Regions from separate parts of the Sporolactobacillus terrae genome, predicted to be linked through region 2. Evidence: riboswitches for the same ligand, from Rfam matches in the RefSeq annotation. Region 2 holds a riboswitch; the other holds the start of a gene.

Region 1 (7,958 bases), 860 kb from region 2:
CTAGGATAACGATAGCATGAACACCTCTCATTTTCACGTCATACGCAGTGCTCAGACCTTTCGAATTTGGAAAAAGTGAGTGAACACCCAAGGATAGACCGCCATCGGAAAGTTAATCTGCCAAGAACCGATACCAGCGATTCGCGAATCGTAAACCAGCTGTGCCTTTGCAAACAAACTGCGCACATCTTCAAACCAGACCACGCGGTTCTGACCGCTGTCGTCGGTATAATAGAAATAAGCGGCTTGATCTGTTGTTGAATAATTAATCGGTACCTGTTCGCTCATTGCCAGATCAATGGCGGCTTGATACGTAATCGCCCGGCCCGGATTCTGAGCGGAAAACGGAATCGGCCAATCATAACCGTAAAAAGGTGTACCCATGATTATTTTATTTCGATCCATTAGGCTAGCAGCAAATTCAAGCGTTTCGCGAACAAGCTGAATTGGAGCGGTTGCTCCTGGCTCACTCCCGCTATAATGCCAGTCATACGCCATAATGAAGAATTGATCGACGATCGCACCGATTGCTGCATAGTCATAGCCACGCACCCAAGGCACATCATCATTCGTTTTTGCAGGCACAGCGATACTCAGATTCAAATTGGCCGATTGTGTCCTTTGCTTTAGCGCTTGCAGAAACATCACAAACGCATTGCGATCCGCCGGCAGTACGCCTTCGAAATCAATATTGATCCCGCCGTAGCCGCTGGAGGTCGCCATGTTGATCATGTTGTCGATCAGAGTCTGCTGCACACTCGGTGTATTTAAAACACGTTGCACTAAAGCCGAATTAAATCCGGTCGCCGTCAAATTGGTTACGGTCAGCACCGGGGTCACCCGCCCGCGCCAAGCGGCAAGCACCGCGGCATTGTCATTGAGCGGACTCAGATCGCCGTTCCAATTAAAATGCGTTTCAAAAAGTGCAATGTACGTTAAATACGGCGCATTATTAGCAATAACCGATTGATCAAGCGCCGGCGTCCGAAGCTGTGAATAGCTGAAATGAGTGGCGACGCGCCGCTCAATCGTTGGAAGATTAATTTTCTGACCAATACTCAGCTGATCTGGGTTGATTCCTGGATTTGCTTGTCGGAGCGCGCTTAACGGTACATAAGCCATACGCGAAATCGTCCATAAACTGTCACCGGGCTGCACTGTATAAACATCGCTAGTCACCAGCAGCGCTTGACCGGTAACAATATTTGTCGCCGCCAGCCCATTGACGCTTCTCAATGTGTCCACCGGAACATCAAACTTCTGACTGATCGCAAATAAAGAGTCTCCGGTTCTTACTGTATAAACAAACATTGTTTCACCCTTCCCCGCGCACCAAGATTTACAGGTATGCACGATACTCAAACATAGGCATTTCACTCTAACTTATTCAGCAGCTGAGGAACGGTTCCACAACGGTACATAGATTCATAGAGAAAAAAGCGTTATGATAAGAGACGTTGCGAATTTTATTGATCACTATGAGCAACCTGTGGTAGAATGAACGCCCTTAAAGTGAAGGGCATAGAGTATAGAAAAGTACGGAAAGAAACGAGGGTTATTTATGGCTGAATTCATTCCATCCCGGCAAGTTCAAGCGCTTCCCGCCAATTACTTCACCAGCATTGAACAAAAAATTGATGCTGTGGTGAAGCAGGGCATTGATGTCATCCATCTTCATACCGGCAGTCCGGATCAGCCGACGCCGAAACCAATTATCGAAGCAATGAATCAAGCCGCTCCGCTCCATGAGAATCAAGGTTATCCTACTGCAGGCGGCAAACGTTCTTTTAAAGAAGCAATCAGCAGCTTTTACAGACGCGAATATGGGGTCACGCTTGATCCCGAAACAGAGGTGACCGTCTTTGACGGGGCAACGGTGGCGATTTCAGCATTACCGCAAACACTGCTAAATCCGGGCGATGTCATGTTGACGACCGATCCCGGCTACCCGCTGTACTACGTCTGTCCGGAACTTGCCGGTGCGCGGACCTACGGAATCCCGGTGCGCGCAGAAGACGACTTTTTACCGGATTATCGAACGATTCCTGCAGATATTTTGGAAAAAGCGCATTTGCTGATGTTAAACTATCCGAATAATCCAACCGGAGCAATGGCTACCGAGGCATTCTTTGCTGATACGGTACGTTTCTCACGCAAACATCAAATGCCGGTTGTCCATGATTTTGCCTATGCGGCATTCGGTTTTGACGGGAAACGTCCAATCAGCTTCCTGCAGACGCCGGGCGCAAAGGAACAAGGCATTGAAGTGTACACGTTGTCAAAAACATACAACATGGCCGGATTCCGGGTCGGCTTTGCAGTCGGAAATGCGTCAATTATCCGCGCGCTCAGCACCTTCCACGACATTGATCACTCCGATGTCCCGAGCCCGATTCAGGATGCGGGATCGGCTGCGCTGCTTGGCGCGCAGCAGTCAGTTCAGCAATTATGCGCGCTTTACGAACAGCGCCGAAATGTCTTAGTCGAAAGCATGCGCGCGATTGGTTGGGATGTCCGTGCACCAAAGGGATCATTCTTCTGTTGGTTCAAGGTACCGAACGGTTACACTTCCGAGTCCTTTGCTGATGCTCTGCTCGAACGTGCTCATGTTGCCGTCGCACCCGGCGCCGGTTTCGGCACCCATGGCGATCAATTTGTACGCGTCGGACTGCTTGAGCCTGAAGAACGGCTCAAAGAAGCCGCCGAACGCATTAAAGCATCAGGAATTTTAAGTGAAGCACCCGTAAAAAATTAAGCATAAGAGAAACAAAAAGAACTTTTCCCGATGCTATTCGGGAAAAGTTCTTTTTTAAATGACGCGGTAGCCGATCAACAGAATCACAATTAAGACTACCGTACTGAGCACGAGCAGAAGTCCTGCCGGTTGCTGTTTTTTCCGTTTGCCAAGCGCCGCTTCCATCAAACCGATTAATGCAAAGGACAGAACGGCTTTAACGACCAGCATGAACGGAAAATGGATGATGAACAGCATCGCTATTCCGGTTCCAATCATCACCAAATAAGTGAGCCGCAGGATCATACTCCATACTTTTTGCTGGTAGAAAAGATAGCTCAGGAGAAAAAGAATCACCATAAGTCCCCAAACCAGCCCATGGATTTGTGCCAAACTATGCATCACTATTCCTCTTTTCTTGTACGAAACTCTCTTTATTTTACCATGAACCTGTACCATTCCCAGGCCAAGCCGCATCGATGTACCCACACATTCGAAAAACAGGACCATCCACACAAAAGTTGTCACCAACGACCCCAGAAGCGCGCATACAAGAAGGTGCCTCAACGTCACCTTTGACTATTGAGACACCTTCCTTGAGATCAATAATTAATTGCCATGACGTGACAGGTCACATTGCTCAAGCGGAATCAGTTTCGTTCTCATTTTCCACTTGGCAATCAGCCAAACGGCGAGGAAAATAGGAATGCCGATGTAAGCGGCAATAATTCCGCCCCAGTCGATTTCCCCTCCAGAAAAAGCACCGAAACTCTGACCGATAATGACGATCAGGCAGACGGCAAAAGCAAACAGCGGACCGAATGGGAACCATTTCGCCCGGTATGGCAGATCACTAAGCTTACCGCCTTGTGCAACATAAGCACGCCGGAATCGATAATGGCTGATTGCGATCCCGAGCCAAGCAATAAACCCGCACATGCCCGATGCGCTGAGCAGCCAGTTATAAACAATACCATCGCCAAAGCCGGAAGCAAAGAAGGCAAGCAGGCCAAAGGCTGCCGTAACGATCAGCGACCAAATCGGAATGCCGTGTCGCGTAACATAGCCGAGGAATTTCGGCGCCTTGCCCTCTGTGGCGAGTGCATAAAGCATACGTGTCGATGCGTACAGACCTGAATTGCCTGCCGACAGAACAGCTGTCAAAATCACCGCGTTCATGACTGATGCAGCAACAGCAAGCCCGGCGCGGTCAAACACCAATGTGAACGGGCTGACCATGACCGAGTCCGTCGCTGACAGATTGTGATTGGTATAAGGTAGAATCATAGCAATGACAAATATGGCCAAAATATAGAAGAGCAGAATACGCCAGAAAATCGTATTCATCGCTTTCGGAACATTTTTTTCTGGATGCTCGCTTTCACCCGCACTGACGCCGAGCAGTTCAGTCCCTTGGAATGAATAGCCCGCCGCCAGAAAGACGCCGAATGCAGCGAGAAAACCGCCATGGAACGGTGCATCGCCCACGGTAAAGTTCGAGAATCCAGGCACACCCCCGCCTAAGATACGGAAAATCATCAGCAAACCGATGATGATAAAAATAATGACGGTCACAACTTTAATAATGGCAAACCAGTATTCGGACTCGCCGTAGCCTTTCACAGTCAAGGCATTCAGTAAGAAAATAATCGCTAGAAACAGACCGCTCCATAGCATGGATGGACTGTCCGGGAACCAGAATTTCATGATCAGCGTTGCCGCCGACAATTCACTGGCAATCGTGATCGCCCAGTTATACCAGTAATTCCAACCGAGTGCAAAACCAAAGGACGGATCGACAAAGCGGGTTGCATAGGTACTGAACGACCCACTGATCGGCATATAGGTAGCCAGCTCACCCAAGCTGGTCATCAGGAAGTACACCATCACTCCGGTCAGTCCATAAGCAAGCAGTGCTCCACCCGGTCCGGCAGTATAGATCGCGTTCCCGCTCGCTAGGAACAATCCGGTTCCGATCGCCCCTCCAAGCGAAATCATCGTTAGGTGACGTGACTTCAATCCGCGTTGCAATTGATTCTTGCTGTCTTTCTTCACTTGTTCTCTCTCCCTCTCTGTAATTCAGAGGAACATGCGGCATAAAAATGAATGAACGATAAAAACGCCCGTCAAAAGCATCGTGATGCTCTTAAACGGGCGAACTCTTCATAGTAAAGTTAATAAGATCTGCTTGAAAATTAAAGTCAATCGATCCACTCACTCCACGCACATCTTCCCCGATAGCACACCACACGCAAACTGCTCGCATGTGACAGTTTCGCTCCTTTCGGAAACGAACCCAACCGATTCGGCAAGGGATCCGAACCCGCTTCGGCAACAGTTCCTTACGCACACCGTCCGGCGTCCCTTCGCCTCAGATGTACTTCTCATAACTGCCGCGCCTCTACCCCCTCTGTTTGCGAGGAGACTTTTTTCGACAACAGGCTTAATTCTACCTGCATCCCAGATAAAATTCAACCAAAAGGCCTTTTTAAACCGGTATTTCAGGAACTTACCAATGCATGCACGTTTGTGTCAACGTTATAGATAAGATCAATAAACATCGGCGAACCACTGCCGACCAATTCAACTCAGGGCGTGACGTCATACCGGTTCCTGCTGCGCCTCCTGATACTCAGCAATCGCCTTCATAAAGGCTTGTCCGTATTTTTCCAGCTTCTGCTGGCCAACGCCTTTGATCATTAGGAATTCATGGTCCGTTGAGGGGAGCCGTGCGCTCATTTCGCGCAAAGACTGATCAGAGAAAATAATATAGGGCGGCACATATTCTTTCTGAGCCAGTGCCTTGCGTACTTGTTTCAAAGTTTCAAAGAGTGCATCGTCCACAGCAAGACGTTCCGCACGTACGCTGCCCTTTTTATACACCTTTGCTTCGCCTTTTAAAACAGCGAGCGAGCGATCGCTCAGTGCGAGCACCGGATAAGCACCGCCTTGCTGCACAAGATACTGCTCGGCAGTCAGAAAATCGATGAATTCACTGATCTGCTTCTGCGTTTGCTCCTGCATGATGCCATAGGTTGAGAGCCGATTCAGATGAAATGTCTTCACCTTTTGATCCGATGCACCGGCGAGTACCTTGGCAACCATCATCTTGCCATAACGTTCGCGCAGCCGCTTGACACACGACAGTACTTTTTGGGCTTCAATCGTTACATCGGATTGTTCACGTGTATCCAAGCAGTTGCCGCAATGCCCGCAATTGTCTGGATCTTTATCTCCGAAATAGCGCAATATGTAACCTTGCAAACACGTTTCTGTGTGGCAATAACCGATCATCTGCTCCAGCTTATGGTACTCCGCATGTTTCAATGCATCATCCATCTCAGATTGATCGATGAAGAATTTCTGCAGCCGAATGTCCTGTGGCGAAAACAACAGGATGCAATCGCTCTTTTCTCCATCGCGTCCGGCACGCCCTGCCTCCTGGTAATAGGCCTCAATATTGCGCGGCATATTGTAGTGAATCACAAAGCGTACATTGCTTTTATTAATCCCCATACCAAACGCATTCGTCGCAACAAGGACCGTCAGATCATCATAGAGAAAACGTTCTTGACTCATCGCCCGTTCCTGTTCCGATAATCCAGCATGATAGCGACCGACTGCCAGTCCTTTCTCCGCAAGGCGCGCAGATAAGCGGTCAACCTCTTTGCGGGTTGCAGCATAAACAATGCCCGGCTGATCCTGATTTTTCTTCAGATAGTCGAAAAGAAAGACATCCGCACTTTGTCCACGAATCACTTGAAAGTTCAGATTGTCACGGGCAAAGCCAGTAGCGATCACGTGATCCTGCGCAATCCCCAGAAGCTGACAAATATCTGCGGTGACATTCGGCGTCGCCGTTGCGGTCAGTGCGACAACCACCGGTTTCTGAGAAAAGCGCGTGATCATCGCTGGAATCGAGCGATAGCTTGGCCGGAAGTCATGTCCCCATTGCGAGATGCAGTGCGCCTCATCGATAGCAACCAGAGAAACCTTCATCCGTTCCAGAGCCCGTACAAAATCAGGAACCTCTAATCGTTCTGGAGCGATGTAGACCAGTTTATACTTGCCGCGGGCAGCCGCTGTCAGGCGCTCTTTTCCTTCAGTGAAGCTGAGTGAGCTGTTGATGAAGGTTGCTTGGATGCCGGCATTGCCAAGCGCATCAACCTGATCCTTCATTAAAGAAATCAGTGGTGAAATGACAAGGGTAACGCCGGGGAAAAGCAGTGCCGGAATCTGGTAACAAAGCGATTTTCCGCCGCCCGTCGGCATAATGCCAATCGTGTCGTCGCCGTCAAGCAAGCGCGTAATGATTTGATCTTGACCTCTGCGGAACTCATCATAGCCAAAATATTTTTTCAAGGCTCGGTGCGCTGCATCATCCATCATTGAAATCTCCTTTAATCGTTGGCCTGCGTATCGGATCGTACGGGACTGTCTGTAACATTCGCCCGCTTCCACAAGCCTTTTCCCATCCTTAAACGTCGTATAAACGCTAGACCCATTTTATCATAATTATCCCGTTTGCTCTTGCCCTCACAGTTCAAGTTCAGACTGCCTGCGCGTGTCGGCACCAAGTACTTGATTCATCATGCGCAACGCATAGTCATTATCCTCCTTGACGTTTGAGGCGCAACAATCTTGCGGCACCATCAGATGAAAGTCGCGCATATACGCATCATTTGCCGTAAACAAAACGCATAGGTTGCCTGCTACCCCAGTCAAGATCAATGTATCCGCACCCAAATCATGCAGGAGTGCATGAAGCGGCGTCGCGAAAAAGCCGGAATGTTTCGGTTTAATAATAAAGTAGTCCTCAGGATCGGGGAGGAGTTGACGTACCGCTTCAGCCCCCGGTCCTTCCAGCGCCGCGTGAATCAGATCATCGCGATTCGATGCCCAGCGGCCACAATTATCGTTCACATAAATAATTGGAATGCCTTGTTTTCGCGCCCTGTCCATCAAACAGGCCAACGGATGAATCATTTGCTTGATGCCATTCAAGAGCAGCCCGGCTTTGCTGAATTGAAGCGGATTGATCATATCAATGATCAGCAAAGCTTTATTGTCGTTCTTCATCGCCCGCGCCTCCTCTGTTCCCCCATTATTGCCAAAGCGGTTGTTCCGCATTCGCCAATGAAAATCCACGAAACAAATCCACACCGGATACATATGATGGGAGCAGATAAGTATCTGAAAAGGAGGAGTCATGATGGATAAGAAT
Region 2 (7,958 bases):
GACGGGAACAGCGCTTGAATTAAATGCCAGCCGATTCCGGCTGGACTTATCCGCAAAATGGCTGGGCAAGGTTCAGGATGCAGGTGTAAAAATTGCCATTGATACGGACAGTCATTCGATGGAAATGATGAATGACATGGCGCTTGGCGTTGAAACAGCAATCCGAGCGGGAATTCGACCGCAAACGGTGCTGAACACTTGGAGCGAAGCACAGTTAAAGACCTTTTTACATCAGCAAAAATCCGGTATAACGGTCACAACGGAATAAACGAATTTTGCACGAGAATCGATAAAGAAACAACCTCAAGTTGAGGGAGATGTCATGATTGAACGAACACGCACTAAGCATTCTCGACTACAAAAAAATTAAACAACAGTTAATGCGCCATACGGCCTCATCACTTGGAAAAGGGCTGATCCATGCGCTCACACCATCAGGAGAGCTAGATAAAGTCATAGAAATGCAAGAAGCAACCGATGAAGGAGCAACCGTACTGCGTCTCAAGGGTTCCGTGCCATTTGGCGGCATTACCGATGTTCGTCCGGCACTCAAACGATCAAAAATCGGCGGGTTACTGCAAGCCAGAGAGTTGATTGATCTTGCCGACACGATTCGCGGCGCTCGCCTGATGAAGAAGTTTATTTTGAATTTAATTGAAGATCAAGAACTCGAACTTCCCATTTTACAGGAGTGCACGGAAACGATTGATCCTCCGGGCGAATTAGAACGAAAGATTCGTCGTGCGATTGATGATCAAGGCGGCGTCATGGATTCGGCAAGTCCTGCGCTTCGGCATATTCGCGGACAGATTCGTACATGTGACAGCCGTGTGAAACAAAAGCTGGAAAACATCGTCCGTTCGAGCGGAAAAATGCTTTCAGAAACAATCATAACCATTCGAAATGATCGTCAGGTCATCCCGGTCAAACAGCAGTACCGTGCTTCGTTTGGCGGTATTGTTCATGATCAGTCTGCTTCCGGAGCCACCTTATTTATTGAACCTCAGGCAATTGTTGACTTGAACAATCAACTTAGTGAAGCACGAGCAAAGGAGCGCCATGAAATCGAACGGATTTTACGCGCCCTCTCTGAGGAAACCTCCGAGTACGCGGAAGTGATGCTTGAGAACATAGAAGTACTGGCGCAATTGGATTTTATCTTTGCCAAAGCCGGTTATGCGCACGAAATCAAAGCAACTCGCCCGAAACTGAACGATCAAGGGATTATTCGGTTGAAAAAAGCGCGTCATCCGCTCATTGATCGCCAACGTGTCGTTCCGATTGATGTTCTATTTGATGAGCACACACACGCACTGATCATTACCGGCCCCAATACTGGCGGGAAAACCGTTTCATTGAAAACAACAGGACTGCTGACGCTCATGGCCCAGTCCGGGCTGCAAATTCCAGTTGATGAAGGATCAGAAGCTAGTGTGTTCCGTGAAGTATTTGCTGATATTGGCGACGAGCAGTCAATTGAGCAGAGCCTGAGTACTTTTTCTTCACATATGACCAATATTGTTGCGATTTTAAAACGGGTAGACTTCAACAGTCTTGTTCTTTTTGACGAACTGGGTGCGGGAACCGATCCCCAGGAGGGTGCAGCGCTCTCAATGTCGATTTTAGACGCGGTTTATGGTAAAGGGGCAACGATTGTCTGCACGACGCACTACAGTGAGTTGAAAGCCTATGCTTACGAGCGGCAAGGCGTGATGAACGCCAGCGTCGAATTCGATGTCGAAACGTTGAGCCCAACCTATCGATTGCTGCTTGGCGTGCCGGGGCGAAGCAATGCTTTTGAAATCTCTCGAAAATTAGGTCTGCCGGCAGAGATCATTGCTGGCGCTAAGCTTCAAATCAGCACGGAAACGAATCAGGTCGATAAAATGATTGCCTCACTCGAGCAAAATCGAAAAACCGCAGAGCGCGAAGAAGAGCGAGCACGCAAGCTGAAGCTCGAGGTTGAGGCACGTGAAGCGGATCTGACCAAAAAACTCAATGAATTGGAGCGGTCAAAGGAAGAAATTCTTAACAAAGCGCGTGAAAAGGCAGAACGAGCACTAAGCGGTGCACGGCGTGAGGCAGAAGAAATTATTGAGGAACTGCGTAACTACCAGCACAGCGGCAATGTAAAGGAACATCAGCTCATCGATGCCAAAACCAAGCTGACACACGCACTGGATTCATTGCAGCCAAAGGATTCCGATCAAGTCAAGAAACCGGAACAGAAGTTGGATCGTAGTTTTCATCCTGGCGATACGGTGAAAATTATCAGCTTCGGTCAGGAAGGCTACATTGTCAGCAAAATCAGCGATCAAGACTATTTGGTTCAGGCCGGGATTCTGAAAATGAATGTGAAAGCAAATGATTTGAAACGGATCAAGGAGAAGAAACAAGCGAAACCAGTCGTGAATGTTCGAACAGCTGCCCAAACCGTCCGACCGGAACTTGACCTTCGCGGAGAGCGCTATGAAGATGCAATGCGCCGCGTCGAAAAATACCTTGATGAAGCAATGCTGGCCGGTTATGCACGCGTCTCAATTATCCACGGAAAGGGAACCGGAGCGCTGCGAAAAGGTGTCAGCAAATTAATTGATCGTCATCCACGCGTGAAAAACGCGCGACTAGGGTCGCAAGGTGAAGGCGGAAGCGGTGTCACTGTTGTTGAATTTAAGTGATTTAGTGCTCAAGCTGAATAATGGCATCAAATCATTGCACATGCTATACTTTGTTTCATAAGGCATTCTGATTTAATCAAGGAGGTTTTTCTGAAATGGCGATTAGTCAAGTAAACGACGCAAATTTTGCGGATGAAACTTCTAAGGGACTTGTCCTTGCCGACTTTTGGGCAACTTGGTGCGGACCATGCAAAATGATGGCCCCGGTTCTTGAAGAAGTCGATTCTGAATTAGCGGATAATCTAAAAATTGTGAAGCTGGATGTTGATGAAAATCAAGCAACAGCAAGCAAATATGGGGTTATGAGTATCCCAACGATGTTCTTGTTCAAAGACGGCGAAGTGGTTGACAAAGTTGTCGGCTTCCAGCCGAAAGAAGCACTGGCAGAACGGATTAAACAGCACATCGGCTGATTCGAACTGAATGCAACCAAAGAAGCCGGGACGATTTGCAGACGCAAAGCCGCCCCGGCTTTTCTTTGCAAGGTCTATGCGTTTGGTCGAGGAAAGCCTGTGAAGCAAATGCTCATATGCTCGGGCACGCCCGCGAGATTGCACCTTGTTGATGCAAGCCAAGTGGAGAACCCGCAGGCATTTTGCCAAGAGCCGAGGAGGTTTCCGGACTGCCCGCGGCAAGCGAGCAACCGAAGCGTTGATGCACAACCGCAAAGCTACAAACCAACGTCAGCCTGAAAATTAAAAAACCGGCGCATCCTGCGGAAGTAAGCTCGAGCTTGTTGGTTTTTCTAACTGCAGTTAAAGGATGATCATCAATGATAAATGAAAAAATTAAAGAAAAATTGAGCCTTCTTCCCAAACAGCCGGGCTGTTATCAGATGAAGAATAGCCAAGGCGAAATTATCTATGTCGGCAAAGCGAAAAACTTATTTAACCGCGTACATTCGTATTTCAGCGGGTCTCACGATGCCAAAACACAGCGTCTGGTTGCTGATATTGCCGATTTTGAATATATCGTGGTCTCATCAGAAATTGAATCATTGCTTCTAGAGATTAATTTGATTAAAAAGTACGAGCCGCGTTACAACATCATGCTCAAGGATGATAAAAGCTATCCCTATATTAAATTAACTTCTGAAAAGTATCCGCGGCTGATCATCACACGTAAAGTCAATCGCAAGAGTGGCAAGTATTTTGGCCCGTACCCGAACGTCACCGCAGCGAATGAAACGAAGCGGCTTCTGGATCATCTCTATCCGCTGCGAAAATGCCGTACCTTGCCGAACCGCGTCTGTCTTTATTATCATATCGGCCAATGCCTAGCCCCTTGCGTCAACGAAATTCCTCCAGAAACCTACAGGACGATGGCAGAGGAGATCACCCGATTTCTTAACGGCGGGGGTTATAAGGACGTGAAGAGGAAACTGAAGCAGGAAATGCTGGAAGCTTCCGATCAACTCAACTTCGAGAAGGCAAAAGAGCTGCGCGATCAGATCAATAATATTGAAACGGTCATGGAAAAACAGAAAATTATTTTTAATGATCTGGATGATCGTGACGTTTTCGGTTACTCCTTTGACAAAGGCTGGATGTGTGTCCAAGTCTTTTTCATGCGCCAAGGCAAGCTGATTGAACGAAAAGTATCTCTTTTTCCTTTCTATCAGGAACCGGAAGAAGATTTTCTAACATTTATCGGTCAATTTTACAGCCATCAGAATCATTTGAAGCCGAAAGAAGTGCTGATTCCGCAATCGGTGGACCGAGCGTTAATCGCGCAAATGCTGGAAACCGATGTAATCCAACCACAGCGCGGACGAAAAAAAGATTTGGTTGAAATGGCCGTAAAAAATGCACGCATTGCGTTGAAAGAAAAATTTGCACTGATTGAACGTGATGAAAATCGGACCATTGGCGCGGTCGAACAGTTGGGCGAAGCGCTCGATATGCCGGCGCCGCGCCGCATTGAAACCTTTGACAATTCAAACATTCAAGGGGCAGATCCGGTTTCAGCGATGGTTGTTTTTGAAGATGGCCGTCCAAAGAAAAGCGACTATCGCAAGTATCGGATCAAGACGGTGAATGGGCCGGACGACTTTGCGACCATGCGTGAGGTTGTGCGCCGCCGCTACGGACGCCTCCTAAAAGAAAATAGGCCGCTGCCGGATCTGATTTTAATTGATGGAGGCAAAGGCCAGTTATCCGCAGCGATTGATGTGCTGGAAAATGAATTTGGTCTGTATATTCCGGTAGCCGGGTTGGCAAAAGATGAAAAGCATCGCACGGCGCAACTGGTGGTCGGCGAACCGTCGCAGCCGGTTCCGCTTCCCCGTAACAGTCAGGCGTTCTATCTGCTGCAGCGCATTCAAGATGAAGTCCACCGATTTGCGATTACGTTCCACCGCCAGCTTCGGGCGAAAGCGATGATTCATTCGCTCCTTGACGATATTCCGGGAATTGGAAATCAGCGAAAACAGATGCTGCTGCGAAAATTTGGTTCGATGAAAAAAATTCGAGAAGCGAGCAGAGAGGAACTGCATGAGGCAGGGCTTCCGGAGAAAGTTGCTGAATCGGTGCGTACTTATTTGGATCAGAACGATTAAAAGGTATTGTTTCGGCGGTTGAGGTTTGTTATAATTTCCATAACTTAATTTTTCAAATATCTGAAGTGATAGAGGAGCAGTCTTCATCAGTAGGCCGCGCGAGAAGCATGAACTTTTATGAACGCGTCCGGAAGGGAAGTCTGCCGAAGCGGGAACGGATTCATGTCCGTTCCGGGCTGGACCTGCATTGAATAAATGCAGAGCTGTCACACTTGAAGGGGCTATTGCCTTGACGAAGTAGTGTGGAGAACTATCTCAGCATGTTGAAAAACGATTGACTGTTCAACAGCGGGGATTTTCTCGCTGTTCTTTTTGTCACTGCAGATCTTGATGAATAAGGAGTCATCGCTTATCAGAGAGATCCCAAAGCTTCTTGAGAGAGGATCCGGAAAAGCGAAATGAAAAATGCCGGTCAGCGTTTAAAGGAGCGAGTTTAGGTGGCTTTAACAGTAATGAAATTTGGCGGAACCTCCGTCGCATCGGTGGAACGGCTGCAGAAGGTAGCGGATAAAGTCATTAAGAAAAAAGAAGCCGGCGATCAAGTGATCGTGGTTGTTTCTGCCATGGGGAAAACAACCGATCAGTTGGTCTCTATGGCCGGCGAGATTTCTGATCGGCCGTCAACACGGGAAATGGATGTGCTTTTGTCAACGGGTGAACAGGTGACCATTGCTTTACTGTCAATGGTGCTGAACGAACGCGGCCATAAAGCGATCTCATACACGGGTTGGCAGGCTGGAATCAAGACGGAAGCGGTTCACGAAAATGCACGGATTGCATCGATTGACACCTCCCTGATCCGTCCACAATTAAATGAAGGCTCAATCATCATCATCGCAGGTTTTCAAGGCGTCACCGAAACTGGCGACATTACAACATTGGGCCGCGGCGGTTCAGACACATCGGCAGTAGCGATTGCCGAAGCATTCGCTGCGAAGCGCTGTGAAATATACACAGATGTGACCGGTGTCTTCACGACCGATCCGCGCTTCGTGAAAAAGGCGCGAAAACTTAAGGAAATCAGTTACGATGAGATGCTCGAGATGGCTTACCTTGGAGCGGGCGTCCTTCATCCGCGGGCGGTTGAGTACGCAAAAAACAGTCATCTTGAACTCGTCGTGTGCTCCTCATTTACCGATGAGGAAGGCACGGTCATTAAGGAGGAAGTATCAATGGAAACGAGTAAGTCGGTTCGTGGACTCGCTTTTGAAAAAAATGTTACCAAAGTGACATTGCTTGGACTGCCGAATAATGTGTCGGCGGTCTCGCGCGTTTTTGATACAATTGCAGATAAAAAGATCAATATCGACGTCATTGTGCAGAATGTGCTTGATGAAGCGCGAACAAACCTGTCTTTTACCGTTGATCATGAACTTCTGGAAGAGACATTGGATGTTCTCCGTGGAAGCGAAAAAGAACTGGGCTATCAGCAGCTGATCTATGAATCGGAATTGGCCAAGTTGTCGATCGTCGGCTCAGGCATGGCCTCTAACCCAGGGGTTGCAGCAGAAATGTTCCATGCGCTCGCCAGCCAAAAGATTAAGATTAAAATGATCAGCACATCGGAGATCAAAGTCTCAACAATCATTGATGAGGCCAAGTTGATTGAAGCGCTTGACACACTTCATGAAACCTTCCACTTGTCGGAGGAAGAGTCGGTCAGCCTTTGATCTGAATACAATGAAACGATTCGATGCAAATAATCCCCCGAGGATGTGACCCATTCTCGGGGGATTTTGATTGTTTTTGGAAGCAACAGATCATTCATTGTTATGTACATGATCCTTTGCATCCCATTTCACTTGAAAAACAATCTTTTTTTGACGACCATTTTTCACTTCCATATAGGTTTCCGCGACGCAGCCGGTTTGATGCTGGATTTGTTCAGCAATAAATCCGGATTCAAGTGAAAAGCTGTCTGTGTTTGGGAAATCCTTAATCCGCGCTTCAACAAGTGCGGAGCTGCATTCAAACGTCGTTTTATTTTTTGATTGACTGACTTGCTGCAAATGCCCCCATCCGGCGCGAGTAAAAAAGTCGATGATTTGCTGCTCATTTTCGAGTGGATACCGTCTGGCGAGCTTACGACCGGACCAGTACAAGATTGGAGCAGTTTCCTTGTTCAGAAGTTCTGGAATTAATAAATTTCGAATCAATTCATAACCAAAAGCCGGTACGGTCGCGTCACCGTAGTGCTCCGGCTGTGGACAGGTTTCATTTCTCGTCATCTTCTATCCCTCCACAAACTATTATAACGGTCTTTTCGCTGTTTCACTATGAAAGAATGATGCGCTGCACAGTTTATTTTTTATGATGTTCTCGTCTTTTTCTTTTAGGGGGAGAACTTCTAAATTGTGTTTCACAATCAAGCACATGTCAAGAAATGATTCACAAAATCAGCCGAATGTGCAAAACTAAAGACAGTAACAAGAAAGGATTGAGAGATGAATGAACGATCGAGTGGAGCATGATACTTTGGGTGAAGTGAGCGTCCCTGCAGAACGTCTGTGGGCTGCACAAACGCAAAGAAGCAAGGATCATTTTAAGATCGGATGGGAAAAAATGCCGCTGGAAATCGTCCGAGCCTTCGCAATCCTGAAAAAAGCAGCGGCGATTGCCAATCAAAAGCTTACGCTTCTAGATTCGGATAAAGCCGAAGCCATTGCGGAAGCAGCAGATGAAGTGATTGACGGAAAGTGGGATGAAGAGTTTCCCCTTGTTGT

What was found. A riboswitch is a leader RNA that binds a small molecule or an ion and turns the genes downstream of it on or off. The one in region 2 is predicted to bind lysine.
Region 1: linked by a shared signal. The riboswitch ahead of K7399_RS12165 (amino acid permease) and the one ahead of K7399_RS07980 (aspartate kinase) in region 2 are both predicted to bind lysine.

What each region holds. Positions count from the first base shown of each region.
Region 1 is NZ_CP082837.1:2,529,901-2,537,858, forward strand. Features, by position in the region: gene K7399_RS12150 (glycosyl hydrolase family 18 protein) at 52-1,311, opposite strand; gene K7399_RS12155 (aminotransferase class I/II-fold pyridoxal phosphate-dependent enzyme) at 1,562-2,755, shown strand; gene K7399_RS12160 (DUF1516 family protein) at 2,810-3,136, opposite strand; gene K7399_RS12165 (amino acid permease) at 3,344-4,732, opposite strand; lysine riboswitch at 4,965-5,146, opposite strand; gene recQ (DNA helicase RecQ) at 5,336-7,120, opposite strand; gene K7399_RS12175 (cysteine hydrolase family protein) at 7,271-7,813, opposite strand; gene K7399_RS12180 (Hsp20/alpha crystallin family protein) at 7,944-7,958, shown strand, end outside.
Region 2 is NZ_CP082837.1:1,670,273-1,678,230, reverse strand. Features, by position in the region: gene polX (DNA polymerase/3'-5' exonuclease PolX) at 1-268, shown strand, start outside; gene K7399_RS07995 (endonuclease MutS2) at 327-2,678, shown strand; gene trxA (thioredoxin) at 2,774-3,091, shown strand; gene uvrC (excinuclease ABC subunit UvrC) at 3,454-5,235, shown strand; lysine riboswitch at 5,297-5,496, shown strand; gene K7399_RS07980 (aspartate kinase) at 5,673-6,905, shown strand; gene K7399_RS07975 (YslB family protein) at 6,996-7,463, opposite strand; gene fumC (class II fumarate hydratase) at 7,684-7,958, shown strand, end outside.